3 regions of the Klebsiella sp. HN106 genome follow, and region 3 is predicted to be linked to each of the others. Evidence: predicted binding sites of a transcription regulator. Region 3 holds the regulator's gene; each other region holds the start of a gene.

The links. Region 3 encodes PurR, which represses purine synthesis genes. Its sites were predicted from a motif close to CANGCAAACGTTTGCNTG; they were not measured.
Region 1: a site for PurR is predicted at 1,584-1,601, ahead of purL (phosphoribosylformylglycinamidine synthase). Genes of this name have one in related genera too.
Region 2: a site for PurR is predicted at 1,393-1,410, ahead of ACSIPU_RS12380 (NCS2 family permease). Genes of this name have one in related genera too.

What each region holds. Positions count from the first base shown of each region.
Region 1 covers NZ_JBLURD010000004.1:30,802-34,083, reverse strand. Annotated here, with positions in the region: gene purL (phosphoribosylformylglycinamidine synthase) at 1-1,509, opposite strand, end outside; gene mltF (membrane-bound lytic murein transglycosylase MltF) at 1,684-3,282, shown strand, end outside.
Region 2 covers NZ_JBLURD010000003.1:293,343-296,624, forward strand. Annotated here, with positions in the region: gene ACSIPU_RS12380 (NCS2 family permease) at 1-1,283, opposite strand, end outside; gene ACSIPU_RS12385 (glutathione S-transferase family protein) at 1,672-2,340, opposite strand; gene soxR (redox-sensitive transcriptional activator SoxR) at 2,599-3,057, opposite strand; gene soxS (superoxide response transcriptional regulator SoxS) at 3,142-3,282, shown strand, end outside.
Region 3 covers NZ_JBLURD010000001.1:688,644-691,925, forward strand. Annotated here, with positions in the region: gene ACSIPU_RS03250 (MFS transporter) at 1-433, opposite strand, end outside; gene ACSIPU_RS03255 (cytochrome bd-I oxidase subunit CydH) at 604-693, opposite strand; gene purR (HTH-type transcriptional repressor PurR) at 990-2,015, shown strand; gene punR (DNA-binding transcriptional activator PunR) at 2,034-2,945, opposite strand; gene punC (purine nucleoside transporter PunC) at 3,058-3,282, shown strand, end outside.

The sequences.
Region 1 (3,282 bases), on a different contig from region 3:
GACATCGTGGATAAACAAAATCGGGTTAGCGTCGCCCAGCTGCCAGCAGCGGTCGATAACCTCCTGGCAACGACGTTCCATCTCCGGGTTATCGCGCTGTACGGAGGCGAAATCGAGGTCGGCATCGGACTGGCCGGAGGCCATTGAAGAGGCCGCGCCGCCGCCGAGACCGATGTTCATTGCCGGACCGCCGAGAACAATCAGCTTCGCGCCGACGACAATTTCGCCCTTCTGCACGTGTTCGCCGCGAATGTTGCCGATTCCGCCCGCCAGCATAATGGGCTTATGGTAGCCGCGCAGCTCTTCGCCGTTGTGGCTGGTTACCTTCTCTTCATAGGTACGGAAATAGCCGTTGAGCGCCGGACGACCAAATTCGTTATTAAACGCCGCGCCGCCCAGCGGACCTTCAGTCATGATATCCAGCGCGGTAACGATACGATCCGGTTTGCCGAAATCTTCTTCCCACGGCTGTTCAAACCCCGGAATCCGCAGGTTGGAAACCGAGAAACCCACCAGGCCGGCTTTTGGCTTCGCCCCGCGTCCGGTGGCGCCTTCATCGCGAATTTCGCCGCCGGAACCTGTCGCCGCGCCCGGCCACGGAGAGATCGCCGTCGGGTGGTTATGGGTTTCGACCTTCATCAGAATATGCGCGTCTTCCTGGTGGAAGTCGTAGCGACCGGTTGCGTGGTCGGCAAAGTAGCGCCCCACGGCTGAACCTTCCATTACCGCGGCGTTGTCTTTATAAGCAGACAGCACGTAGTCCGGGGTTTTCTCGAAGGTGTTTTTGATCATTTTGAACAGCGACTTCGGCTGCTTTTCGCCATCGATGACCCAGTCGGCGTTAAAAATCTTGTGTCGGCAGTGCTCGGAGTTAGCCTGCGCGAACATATAGAGTTCGATATCGTTCGGGTTGCGGCCCAGCGTCTGGAAAGCATCCTGCAGATAGTCAATTTCGTCATCCGCCAGCGCAAGCCCCAGACGGAGGTTGGCGTCAATCAGCGCCTGACGCCCCAGGCCCAGCAGGTCAACGCTGGTGACCGGCGTTGGCTGATGATGGGCAAACAGTTTTTCACCCTCTTCCAGCGTGCCGAAAACGCTTTCCATCATGCGGTCATGAAGTTCGGCCGCCACCAGCGACCACTGTTCATCGTTGAGGCTGCTGGCTTCGACGTAATACGCGACGCCGCGCTCAAGGCGCACAATCTGAGACAGGCCGCAGTTATGGGCGATGTCGGTAGCTTTAGAAGACCAGGGAGAGATGGTGCCGGGACGGGGGGTAACGAGCAGTAGCTTGCCGGTTGGGGTATGGCTGCTTAAGTTCGGGCCATACTTGAGCAACCTTGCCAGACTCTCGCGATCGTTGTCGCTGAGCGGGGCGCTAAGGTCGGCAAAATGAACGTACTCGGCATATATCGTGCTGACCGGAAGGTTGGCCGCCTGGAAACGTGCCAGCAGTTTATTGATACGGAATGCCGACAGTGCAGGTGAACCACGCAAAATTTCCATCATAAGTCTCTCGTCTTCGAAGCTTTCATGGTGAGCCAGGGGGGAAACGGGCGCCATTATAGTGAATCCTGCGCCCCGACGAAACCGTTTGCGTAGAAATAAAATGATTGCCGGGGTTTATCAATAAATGTGACCCTCCTCGCGAATAAGTTGCCAACTGGCGCATTCTTAAGCAAAATGCCGCTCATTCCACGACAACCTTTTACTTATTCTGGTCATAGTCTGCTGAGGAACCCGAAGCTGCAGAAGATTAACTATCTGAAAAAATTAAAGATTAATTATCTGCTCATCGGCATTGTGACTCTCCTGCTGGCGGCTGCCCTGTGGCCGTCTCTCCCGTGGATGGGTAAGCCGGAAAACCGCGTGGCCGGGATCATGGCGCGCGGAGAACTGCGTATCAGCACCATTAATTCGCCAATGACCTTCGCGACCATTAACGATCGAACCTACGGTTTTGATTATGAGCTGGCGCAGCAGTTTGCCGACTACCTCGGCGTCGAGCTAAAAGTCACCGTCAGGCAGAATATCAGCCAGCTGTTTGATGACCTCGATGAAGGCAAAGCCGATATGCTGGCTGCCGGCCTGGTCTACAATTCCGAACGGGTGAAGAACTATCAGGTCGGGCCAACCTACTACTCCGTTTCGCAACAGCTGGTTTATCGCAAAGGCAGCCTGCGTCCGCGCAGCCTGGCAAATCTTACCGCCGACCAGTTGGCGATTGCTCCCGGACACGTGGCGATTAACGATCTTCAGGCCCTAAAAAAGCAAAAATACCCCGATCTCGACTGGCGCGTGGACGAGAAACGCGGGACGACGGCGCTGATGCAGGCGGTTATTGATGGCAAACTCGACTATACCGTTGCTGATTCGGTCGCCGTCAGCCTGTTCCAGCGCGTCCATCCGGAGCTGGCCGTCGCGCTTGATATCAGCGACGAGCAGCCGGTCACCTGGTTTAGCGAAAAAGGTGAGGACAACTCCCTGCCGGCGGCAATGCTCGATTTCTTCAATAATATTAACGAGGACGGCACACTGGCGAGGCTGGAGGAGAAATACCTTGGTCACGGCAACGATTTTGATTATGTAGACACCCGTACCTTCCTGCGCGCCGTGGAAAGCGTGCTCCCGGACCTGCAGCCAATGTTTGAAAAATATGCCCGTCAGATAGACTGGCGGCTGCTGGCGGCTATCTCATGGCAGGAATCGCACTGGGATCCGCAGGCCACCTCCCCGACCGGCGTTCGCGGCATCATGATGCTGACCCGCAATACCGCTCAAAGTCTGGGCCTGACCGATCGTACCGACGCCGAGCAAAGCCTCGACGGCGGCATGCGTTATTTACAGGATATGATGAATAAAGTGCCGGAGTCGGTCCCGCAGGATGAACGCATCTGGTTTGCGCTGGCGGCTTACAATATGGGCTACGCGCACATGCTCGACGCAATGGCGCTGACGAAAAAGCAGAAAGGCAACCCGAATAGCTGGGCCGATGTGAAGCAGCGTCTGCCGCTGCTAAGCCAGAAAAGCTACTACAGCCGGCTGAAGTACGGCTTTGCACGCGGCCACGAAGCCTACGCCTACGTCGAAAATATCCGTAAATATCATATTAGCCTCGTGGGCTATCTTTCTGAAAAAGAGAGAAAGGACGCCCAGATAGCGGCACTAGGCGAGCACTATCCGGCAGTCATGCCGGAGGAGCTGGGTAAGGAAGAGCAGTACGCCATGTCCTTTTTCAGCTTCCGCGCAGAAACGCTGGTGGACAACGCGAAGCTGAAAATC
Region 2 (3,282 bases), on a different contig from region 3:
AGCTTACGCCATTCGCCGGATACCAGACGGCCAATCACCAGCGCCGCAAAACCAATCATGATGCCGGTAACGATGTTACAGGTCAGCACGATAAAGACCGCGGTGATGAGCCCCGCCATCGCATCAACAAAGTCGTTGAAATCGATTTTCGCCACGTTGCTCAGCATCAGCAGGCCGACGTACATCAGCGCCGGCGCGGTAGCATAAGCCGGAACCAGATAGGAGAGCGGAGAGAGGAACAGGATCAGCAGGAACAGCACGCCGACGGTCACTGCGGTCAGGCCGGTTTTACCGCCCGCCGCCGTACCGGCAGCAGACTCGATATACACTGCCGCCGGCGCCGCCCCGACCAGGCCGGAGAAGACGCTGCTCAGGGAGTCGGTGGTCAGCGCTTTGCCGCCGTTGATAATCTGCCCGTCTTTATCCAGCAGGTTCGCCTGACCGGCCACCGCGCGGATCGTGCCGGTGGCGTCAAACACCGCGGTCATCACCAGCGCAAGCACGCTTGGCAGCACGACCGGGTTGAGCGCGCCCACGATATCCAGGCTGCCGATCAGCGAGTTGCCTTTATCGTCGCTCAGCGACGGCATGGCGAAGATACCGGAGAAGTGAACGTTAGGATCGAAGATCAGGCCGATAATCGAAACGCCGATAATCGTCAGCAGGATACCGCCCGGCACTTTCAGTTTTTCGAGGCCAATAATCACTGCCAGCCCGACCAGCGACATAATCACCGGGAAACTGTCAAAATTACCCAGCGCCACCGGCAGACCGTCCAGCGGGTTTTTGATCACCAGACCAACGCCGTTGGCGGCAATCAGCAGCAGGAACAGACCGATACCAATCCCCGTGCCGTGCGCAACGCCCTGCGGCAAGTTACGCAGGATCCAGCTACGAATGCCGGTTGCGGAGATGACGGTAAACAGTACGCCCATCAGGAAGACCGCGCCCAGCGCGACCGGAATGCTGATCTGTTGGCCCAGCACCAGGCTAAAAGCGGTAAAAGCGGTCAGCGAGATGGCGCAGCCAATCGCCAGCGGCAGGTTCGCCCACAGCCCCATCACCAGCGAGCCGACGCCGGCAACCAGACAGGTGGAAACAAATACCGCAGCTGGCGGAAAACCCGCTTTGCCGAGCATCCCCGGCACCACGATGACGGAGTAGACCATCGCCAGGAAGGTGGTAAGACCGGCAACGATTTCCTGACGCACGGTACTGCCGCGAGCAGAAATTTTAAACCAGGCGTCTAATGAACCGCCGGTACGCGCTGAAGGCGTAGACATAGAAAACTTCCCCTGAGAATTTTTATCGTTCGTCTGGATGCGAGGTGGACCATCCACTGCCAGTTAAACGCGATCTCCTTGTGCTACATCGCAGCGCCAGGGGCTGTGAAAAGCAAACGTTTAACTCCGCGCATACAATACGGTGTGAAGAATGACTTTGCTCCCCCCTGTCAGCAGAGGAAATGATGAGCAAAATAAAAAGGCAAACGATTATCCAGCCTTTAGACGGGCCTTTTCAACAGAAGTTTGTCGGATTTAGCTAAATTTCGCTTATGACGTTCATGAAATAACCAGCCGATGCGCAAACGTTATCGTCCATGCGCAATCCGGTAACATTTTTGTATTGCGCTGATAGCAATTTTCCCCTGTCATCGGCTTTAGTAATGGTTCATTCGCCGGGTAAGGTAAATGGGCCGCCACGCTCAATCGCCTTCTGCCATGCCGGACGCTGCTCAACCCGCTGAACCCACTGCGTCAGATGCGGTAAATCCCCCACCCCGCCGCGCGCCAGCAGCGCCATTGCCGGAAAGCTCATCTGAATATCAGCCATACTCAGCTCAGCGCCGGCAAACCAGCGCTGGCGAGAAAGGTGCGATTCAATAAAGCGGGCATGGGTCTCAACCTGTCGGTTAAGCCAGGCCTTTTGTACCCCTTTGCCTAATGCATTGCCCAGCGTGCGTATGCCAAACGGCACCGGGGGCTTGCCCAGGCTGGAAAACACCAGCTTCATCAGCAGCAGGGGCATCAGCGAACCCTCGGCATAGTGCAGCCAAAAGCGGTATTGCAGTTTATCTTCCACCGACTCAGGCTTTAAGCGCCTGGCGCTATCATAGGTTTCCTGTAAATACTCCAGAATGGCGCCGGACTCCGCCAGAATATGGCCGTTATCTTCAACGACCGGCGATTTCCCCAACGGATGAACGCTTTTTAACTCCGCTGGCGCGAGCATATCCTTTCCCCGCTGATAAGAGACAACCTGATAAGGCAGCTGCAACTCTTCCAGCGCCCATAATACGCGCTGCGATCGTGACTGATTGAGATGATGTACCGTTAACATGGGCCTCTCCCGCTGTTTGTTCAAATTAACTATAGGAACAGGCAGCGAATGACGGGAATTTTTCGGCAACATGAGGCGGCAAAATCAGAGAAAAGAGCCACACTTAAGTTGTCGGCGCAAACCGGAACCTCCATCAATATATTGCGCAATACTGAGGTGAGCCGACGTCGGGGGAAACCCTCCTGCGTACCAGCGGGATAGTGCGAAAGACCAAGACCGGAAAACAACTAAAGCGCCCTGTTGTGGCGCTTTAGTTTTTTAATCCTCTTCCAGCAGCCGTGCGCCGGTCCCCTCTTCTCCCAGCTTATCGCCCGGGTTGCGTAACGGACAGTCGCGGCGCGACAGGCAGCCGCAGCCGATGCAGCCATCAAGCTGATCGCGCAGCGCGGTCAGGGTGTGAATCCGTCGGTCCAGCTCCTCCCGCCACTGGGACGACAGCATCTTCCACTCTTTGGCGCTGAGGTTATGCCCTTCCGGCAGTACGCCAAATGCATCACCGATAGTGGCCAGCGGAATACCAATGCGTTGCGCAATCTTAATGATCGCCACCGCACGCAGGACGTCGCGCCGGTAGCGCCGCTGATTGCCCGCGTTGCGCTGGCTGTGGATCAGCCCTTTGCTTTCATAAAAGTGCAGCGCGGAGACGGCCACGCCGGTTCGTTTTGCCACTTCGCCGGGAGTCAGCAGCATTTTGATGCGGGGAGATTTCTTTTCCATAAAGCGCTTTACCTCAAGTTAACTTGAGGAATTATACTCGCCCGCAGACAAAACGACGAATCGAGAATTGAGAGAGGCCGCTTTATGTCCCATCAGGATATTATCCAAACGCTTATTGAATGGATTGATGAACATATCGATCAACCACTTAACATTGATGTAGTCGCCAGAAAATCGGGATACTCAAAATGGTATCTCCAGCGGATGTTCCGCTCCGTGATGCAT
Region 3 (3,282 bases):
CGCCGATATTGGCGATCGTCAGCCCCATAAACATCGTTGCTACCGCGCTGGCCTGCTTATGTTTAGGCACCACGCTCGCCGCCACCACCGAGCCGAGACCGAAGAAGGCGCCGTGGTTGAGGCTGGTAATAATGCGCGACAGCAGCAGCGTAGTGTAATCCGGGGCAATTGAAGAGAGCACATTACCGAGGGTAAAAATGGCCATCAGAAAGATTAGCGCATTTCTGCGCGCGCGGTGGGAGAGCAGCAGGGTCATTAACGGCGCACCGACCATCACGCCGATGGCATAAGCGCTAATGAGCATTCCCGCCGCCGGAATGGACACATCCACGCCTTTAGCAATAACCGGTAATAGTCCCATCGGGGAGAACTCGGTCGTGCCGATACCAAAGGCGCCGATCGCCAGTGCGAGCAGGGGAAAGTTGATTTTCATGCAGGAACTCCATCAGGCCGCCTTCAGCGACGGCATCTTATTCAGAAGTCAAAAGCATGACATCAATCACAGAAAAACAAAAGTAAACGAAATGGCAAAAGATTTTTGCGAAATTGATAATAATAGGCGGGGGGGTAAAGGGAGAGCGGCCCCTCCCTCTCAGTAAAGAATTAGTGCAGTACTGCAGTCAAACCTGCGGCAACAATCAAACCCAGAACAATAATCGTTGTCGTCAGCGAAAACTTTAAATTTGTATCCATCAATTTTTCCCCCTGATTATCCCCACATGAAAAGTGAGCTTGCTCATTTTTACACAGAATAGCGTAAAAATCTTCCGAGATTTAGAGTGATGCACATTTTTGCTCTTCCCCTTTGCCCCAAGATCGGACAAAATCCCACGCTAATTTGAAAGCGTATCGGCCATTGACCCCTTCCTGTCGTTCTGTGTCGTTTTCCCGACGTGATGCCATGATCCATTTTGGCGCCAGGGTGTGTACAGGCAATCGTTTACGTACCGATAAACAGACGATCAGGTCAAGGTCTGGAGTGAGAAGTAATGGCAACTATTAAAGATGTAGCGAAACGCGCAAACGTTTCCACTACAACAGTATCACATGTAATTAACAAAACCCGATTCGTAGCGGAAGAGACGCGCAATGCGGTATGGGCGGCCATTAAGGAGCTGCATTACTCCCCCAGCGCCGTTGCTCGCAGCCTGAAGGTCAATCACACCAAGTCTATTGGTCTGCTGGCGACCAGCAGCGAAGCGGCTTATTTCGCCGAGATTATCGAAGCAGTCGAGAAAAACTGCTTCCAGAAGGGCTATACCCTTATCCTCGGCAACGCCTGGAACGACCCGGAGAAACAGCGCGCCTATCTGTCAATGATGGCGCAGAAGCGCGTTGATGGCCTGCTGGTGATGTGCTCCGAGTATCCGGAATCAGTTTTAAGCATGCTGGAAGAGTATCGCCACATCCCGATGGTGGTCATGGACTGGGGCGAGGCAAAAGCCGACTTTACTGATTCGGTCGTCGATAACGCCTTCGAAGGCGGCTATATTGCCGGACGCTACCTGGTTGAACGCGGCCACCGCGATATCGGCGTGATCCCAGGCCCACTGGAGCGTAACACCGGTGCGGGCCGGCTGGCAGGCTTTATGAAAGCCATGGAAGAAGCGCAGATCGGCGTTCCGGAAAACTGGATTGTCCAGGGCGATTTTGAACCGGAGTCCGGCTATCGCGCCATGCAGCAAATTCTCAACCAGCATCCTCGCCCGACGGCTATTTTCTGCGGCGGCGATATTATGGCCATGGGCGCCATCTGCGCGGCGGATGAAATGGGGCTGCGCGTGCCGCAGGATATTTCGCTGATCGGTTATGATAACGTGCGCAACGCCCGCTACTTCAGCCCGGCGCTGACCACCATCCATCAGCCTAAAGACTCTCTGGGCGAAGCGGCCTTTAATATGCTGCTGGATCGCATCGTCAATAAGCGCGAAGTCTCGCAGTCGATTGAAGTCCATCCGCGTCTGGTCGAGCGCCGCTCTGTGGCCGACGGCCCGTTTGTCGATTACCGCCGTTAACCTTTCCTGCGGCGTCGGTTATTCCGGCGCCCGCAGCCACTCCCGATTCAGCGTTTCGCTATCGCCAAGATAATCCAGCAGCCATAACAGGGCCGGAGAGGCATCGCTTTGCTGCCACGTCAGACAGCAGGCAGCATCCGGGAATGGGTTCTCCAGCTCCAGCGCCGTCCATTCACCGCTATCGAGCCACGGCTTTGCTAAATGCCCGGGCACCATCCCGACGCACAGCCCCGCGGAGAGACAGGTTTCAGAGGCATCCCAGTCCGGCACAACCACCCTCTTCTGGTTATCGAGCAGCCAGGTGGTCCGCTTCGGCAGCGAGCGTGAAGTATCCTCTCTGACCAGCGATGGCCAGTTGCGCAGGACGTCATCGCTTAAAGGTCCCGTCATTTTGGCCAGCGGATGGTGGCTTGCGACGACGCAGTCCCAGCTCAGCATTCCCATATCACGAAAGGCGTAGCGGCCCCCGACCGGAATTGAGCGCGTTGCGCCGATCGCCAGCTCCACGCGACCGTCGGCCAGCGCATCCCAGACGCCGTTGAACACCTCCTGAAAAACAATCAGCTCAACGTCATCAAAGTGACGATAGAAATCAACGATCATCTGCCGCATACGCGTTGGCTTAACGATATTATCCACCGCGATAGAGAGCTGTCCGCGCCAGCCGTTGGCTATCTGCTGACACTGCTGGCGGGTGATCTGCATTTTTTTGATAACAGATCGCCCTTCCTGCAAAAACCAAACGCCGGCAGGGGTTAGCTCGACATCCCGATGGCGGCGTTCAAATAGCGGCACCGCCAGCCACTCTTCCAGCTGACGCACGGTATAGCTGACGGCCGAAGGGACGCGGTGCAATTCCTGCGCAGCGGCGCTAAAGCTGCCGTTGCGGGCGACAGCATCGACAACTTCAAGCGAGTATTCAGACCACATTTTCTGCCTGCAAAATTTTTGAATTCACCTGACAAATATTAGCGTTTCACAAGCCTGAATGCACTCCCTACACTCTGCGCCATCGTACCTGCATCACTAAAAAGAGAATGATATGCAACAACCTGGGAAAGGATTTTTAGTCTGGCTGGCCGGACTCAGCGTTCTGGGCTTTCTGGCCACCGATATGTACCTGCCGGCTTTTGCGGCCATGCAGCAAGATCTGCATACCTCAGCGGCGTCGATCAGCGCCAGCCTGAGTCTGTTTCTCGCGGGCTTTGCGCTGGGCCAGCTTTTCTGGGGGCCCATCTCCGATCGTTACGGCCGTAAACCGGTGCTG